Regions from separate parts of the Mycobacterium sp. 1245499.0 genome, predicted to be linked through region 1. Evidence: predicted binding sites of a transcription regulator. Region 1 holds the regulator's gene; the other holds the start of a gene.
The links. The regulator LexA, encoded in region 1, represses DNA repair genes until DNA is damaged. The targets are predictions, from matches to a motif close to CGAACANNTGTTCG.
Positions count from the first base shown of each region.

Region 2: A5646_RS23975 (error-prone DNA polymerase) is a predicted target of LexA. The motif match lies at 1,338-1,351, and genes of this name have one in related genera.

Region 1 is NZ_LZMG01000241.1:11,426-13,824, forward strand. Features, by position in the region: gene A5646_RS13680 (LGFP repeat-containing protein) at 1-849, shown strand, start outside; gene lexA (transcriptional repressor LexA) at 861-1,559, opposite strand; gene A5646_RS13690 (LysM peptidoglycan-binding domain-containing protein) at 1,853-2,347, shown strand.
Region 2 is NZ_LZMG01000387.1:4,079-6,477, forward strand. Features, by position in the region: gene A5646_RS23975 (error-prone DNA polymerase) at 1-1,323, opposite strand, end outside; gene A5646_RS23980 (wax ester/triacylglycerol synthase domain-containing protein) at 1,494-2,399, shown strand, end outside.

The DNA of each region.
Region 1 (2,399 bases):
GCGCCCGACCGCGGCCGCGACTTCGGCTACGACGCCGACGGCCCGTGGGGGCACGACGATTCCGAGCACGACGCCGAGTCGTTCGCGCCGCTGAGCGCGCCGGCCGAACCGGCGCCGGACGTCGGGCGGGTCAGCTGGCAACGTCAGGCTCCGGCCGAGAGCGATTACGGATTCGAGCAGGACGACCCCGACGCCGTCGACACCGACTCCATCCCCGTCGTCTCCGAGGAGATGCTGTCAGAGGCCGACTATCCCGCGGCCGAGTCCGACTACACCGACTACACCGACGAAGTCCCCGAGCTCGCCGAGCCCGAGACCGCGGACGACGCGGCCTACGTCGACGCCGAGGACCCCGACGCCGACTATGCGCGCCAGGCCTACCCGGACGACGAGTATCCCGACGTCGTCGTTCCCCGCACCCCACCGGACACCGACGCCGTGACCGGCGCCCTGGAGACCGCCGAGCCCGAGGACGACTACCTCGACGTCGCCACGCCCGAGCCCGACGTCGAGTCGGGGGCCGCCAGCGCCACGGGAGCCGACGCGGCGGACGCCGTGGGCGCCGGTGCGGTCGCCGCGGGGACGCCGGCGCGTAGCGGTCGGCACGCCGCCGCCGACGACGCCGAGGACGGCTCGGAAAACGGTCTGGCGGGCCCGGACGGCCGGCCGACGATCCATCTGCCGCTCGACGACCCGTACCAGGCGCCCGACGGATACCCGATCAAGGCCAGTGCGCGTTACGGGCTGTACTACACGCCGGGCAGCGACCTGTATCAGGACACGCTCGCCGAAATCTGGTTGTCGAGCGAGGAAGTCGCGCTGGCCAACGGCTTCACCCGGGCCGACTGACTCCTCGCGCGTCAGACCTTGCGGATGACCGTGACGACCTTGCCGAGCACGCTCGCGTCGTTGCCGGGGATGGGGTCGAACGCCGGGTTGTGCGGCATCAGCCAGACCTGACCGCCAGCGCGTTTGAACGTCTTGACGGTTGCTTCGCCATCGAGCATCGCCGCGACGATGTCGCCGTTGTCGGCGACGTTCTGCTGACGCACCACCACCCAGTCGCCGTCACAGATCGCGGCGTCGACCATCGAATCGCCGACCACCTTGAGCAGGAAAAGCGTTCCCTCGCCGACCAATTCGCGCGGCAGGGGAAAGACGTCCTCGACGGCCTCCTCGGCCAGGATCGGTCCGCCCGCCGCGATACGCCCGAGCACCGGGACGAACGTGGGTTCGGGCAGGGCATCCGAGCCGGCCACCTCGGTGGCGGGCGCCGCCACCTCGTCGTCGGCCCCGCGGACATCGACCGCTCGCGGACGATTGGGATCGCGCCGCAAGTATCCCTTGCGCTCCAGGGTGCGCAGCTGGTGTGCCACCGATGAGGTCGACGTCAGGCCGACGGCGTCGCCGATCTCGCGGATGCTCGGCGGGTAGCCGCGGCTGGTGACCGACGCGCGGATGACATTCAGAATGGTGCGCTGCCGCTCGGTCAGCGAAGGATCCACGGAGTGCAACCGGCCTTCGGGGCCGGGCGGAGAAATGTCGTTGCTGTCGCCCATGGCACTGAATGTAGCCGCCCGACGAACAAGAATCAAACATGTGTTCGAGTGGCGTGTCGCCCCGGATGGAACGCCGGCGGAGAAGGCCCAAAGTCGGGTGAATCACAAATGTGTAACTCTTCGGGATATCGGGTATCTGGGCCTCGTGACAGTGGTAGAGGCCGACGAACTTGTCGGTGGTGTGATCTAGCGTTTGCTCGTGCGACACGCTTCGCTCAAATGTTCGGGTTTCGAACACACAAGCGATTAGTGTCGAACACACGAGCGAGAGCTAGTTGACCGGAGGAACGAAGATGACAGTCATCCACACGCCTGCGCCGCGTATCAGCAGTCTTCGGCGCCCGATCAACGGACCCGTCCAAGGCGTTCGGTACGGACGTGACGGACTGGCCCGGTCTCGCAGGCCCGCGCCGGCCCGCCCGGCGGGTGCGGCGACGCGCTACTACGGCACCGGGGTGGCGATGTCGGTCGCTCCGCACCGCAGGCGGGCCACCACCTGGGCGTCGACGATCGGGCTGGCAGTGGCCGCCGGAGCGATCACGCTGTGGCTGGGTCTCGTCGCGAACGTCGGGCAGGTGCTCAATGGCGACTCCGCCAACTCCGCGGCCCACGTTCCCGACCGGCTCGCGGTCGTCCGCGTCGACGCGGGGGAGTCGCTGCAGGACTTCGCGCACCGGGTCGCGCCCGACGCGCCGACCACCCAGGTCGCCGACCGTATCCGCGAACTCAACGACCTGCACTCGCCCAACCTGATGGCCGGCCAGACCCTGATCGCTCCGGTCGGCTGACAACCGTTGTGCGAAAACGGCTTCGTAGCCGTGCAGATCGGCGCGCGGGTAC
Region 2 (2,399 bases), on a different contig from region 1:
CAGCAGCTCATTGGCCACCGGGTCGACGGCGGTGACACCGAGGGCGTAACAGACCGCGGAGTTGGCCGCCGATCCTCTCCCCTGGCACAGGATGTTGTTCTCCCGGCAGAACCGGGCGATGTCGTGCACCACCAGGAAGTAACCCGGAAACGTCAGGTGGGCAATGACTTTGAGTTCGTGCTCGATCTGGGCATAGGCGCGCGGCGCCTGCTCGGCCGACCCATAGCGCCGGCGCGCCCCGGCCATGGTCAGCTGCCGCAGCCAGCTGTCCTCGGTGTGCCCGGCGGGCACGTCGAACGGCGGCAGCTGCGGCGCGATGAGCGCCAGCCCGAACGCGCACTGCTCGCCCAGCTCGGCGGCCGCGGTCACCACGTCGGTGCCCCCAAAGGGCACCTGCGCGAACAGCCGGGCCATCTCCTCCCCGGAGCGCAGGTGCGAACCGCCCAGCGGGGCCAGCCACCCGGCGGCCGAATCCAGGGACTCCCGCGCCCGGATGGCGCCCATCGCCATGGCCAGCCGGCGCCGCGACGGCCCCGCGAAATGCGCGCCGGTGGTGGCGACGACGCCCACCCCGAAGCGTGGGGCCAGCGCGGCCAGCGCGGCGTTGCGTTCATCATCGAGCGGTTGACCGTGATGGGTGAGCTCGATGCTGACCCGGTGCGCACCGAAGCGGTCCACCAGGTCGGCCAGCGCCCGTTCGGCCGCGGATGGCCCCCCCTCGGAAAGCGCTTGGCGCACATGGCCTTTGCGACAGCCCGTCAGGATGTGCCAGTGTCCGCCGGCGGCCTCGGTCAGCGCGTCGAAATCGTAACGGGGCTTGCCCTTCTCGCCGCCGGCCAGGTGCGCCGCGGCCAGTTGCCGCGACAACCTCCGGTAACCCTCCGTACCGCGGGCCAGCACCAGCAGGTGCGGGCCGGGCGGGTCCGGCACCTCGGTGCGCGCGCCCGGGCCCAGCGACAGTTCGGCGCCGAACACGGTGCGCATGTCGAGCTCGGCCGCCGCTTCGGCGAACCGCACCGCCCCGTACAGGCCGTCGTGATCGGTGAGCGCCAGGGCGCGCAGGTCCAGCCGGGCCGCCTCCTCGACCAGTTCCTCGGGCGTGCTCGCCCCGTCCAAGAAGCTGAACGCCGAATGCGCATGCAGTTCGGCATAGGCGACGGACGAGCGGGACGCCCGGCCGTCATCCGGCGGCTGATACGTCGCGCGCCGGCGCGACAGCGGGCCGTCGGATTCCGGGCCCGCCGACTCCCCGGCATGGCGCGGCTTGCTGTCGAGCACCCGCTCCATTTCCGCCCAGCTCGGCGGCCCGTTGAACCAGCCCACGGATGCGAGTATATCGAACTGGTGTTCGATTTAACCTCGGCCCGGTACAACCGTTGTTAAACCGATCGTCAACTCCTAAACAAGGTCTTAACGCTGCGGGCACTACCGCGGATCACGAGCTCCACAGATACTGGTACAAGTTCAAAAAAGCGGACACGGCCGGGGGCAGCATGGCGCAGACACTGGACACGGCATTCCTGCAGGCCCACGATCCGGATCAGCACGCCAGCCTGGCGGTCGGGGCGGTCGCCATCGTCGACGGCACCGCGCCCAATTACGAGCGGCTCAAAAGCCTTCTGGCGGAACGTATCCAGCCCATCGCGCGATGCACTCAGCTGCTGCGGGCCCAGCCGCGCAATCAGGAGTGGATCGACTGCCCGGACTTCGACCTGGCCCACCACTTGCGCCGGGTGGCGATTCCCCGCCCGGGCGACGAGGCTGAGCTGTCCCGGGCCATCGCCTACGCGCTGGAACGGCCGCTGGATTCCGACCGGCCACCATGGGAGTGCTGGATCATCGAGGGCCTGACGGGCAACCGGTGGGCGATCCTGATGAAAACCCATCACGGGCTGCTCGACGGCAACCCGGCCGCCCGGCTGATCAGCAGGCTCTGCGACGACGCCGACGCCGATACCTTCGCCAACAATGCCGCGGGCAAGCAGGTTTCGCCATCCACATCCGCCAAACCGGGCTGGGCGGACGCGCTGTGGCGCGCCTCGTTGGCCACCGGCAACCTGACCGGCGCCCTGATCGACGCGCTGTGGCCGGTCGTGCGCACCGACGCGGTGAGCACGCTGCGGCGCTACAGCACCGTGCGGGTGCCGATCGCCGACGTCGACAGCGTCTGCCGCAAGTTCGGGGTGAGCGCCAACGACGTCGCGCTGGCCGCCATCACCGAAGGATTCCGCACGGCGCTGATCGGCCGCGGCGAACAACCGCGGGCCGACTCGCTGCGCGCCCTGGTGCCGCTGCCGGTCCGCTCGGCCATGCTCTCGCACCTGCCGGTCGAACACGACGACCCGGTGCGGCGGTTGCAGACCGTGCACACCCGGTGGCAGGCCAAGCAGGCCGCCCAG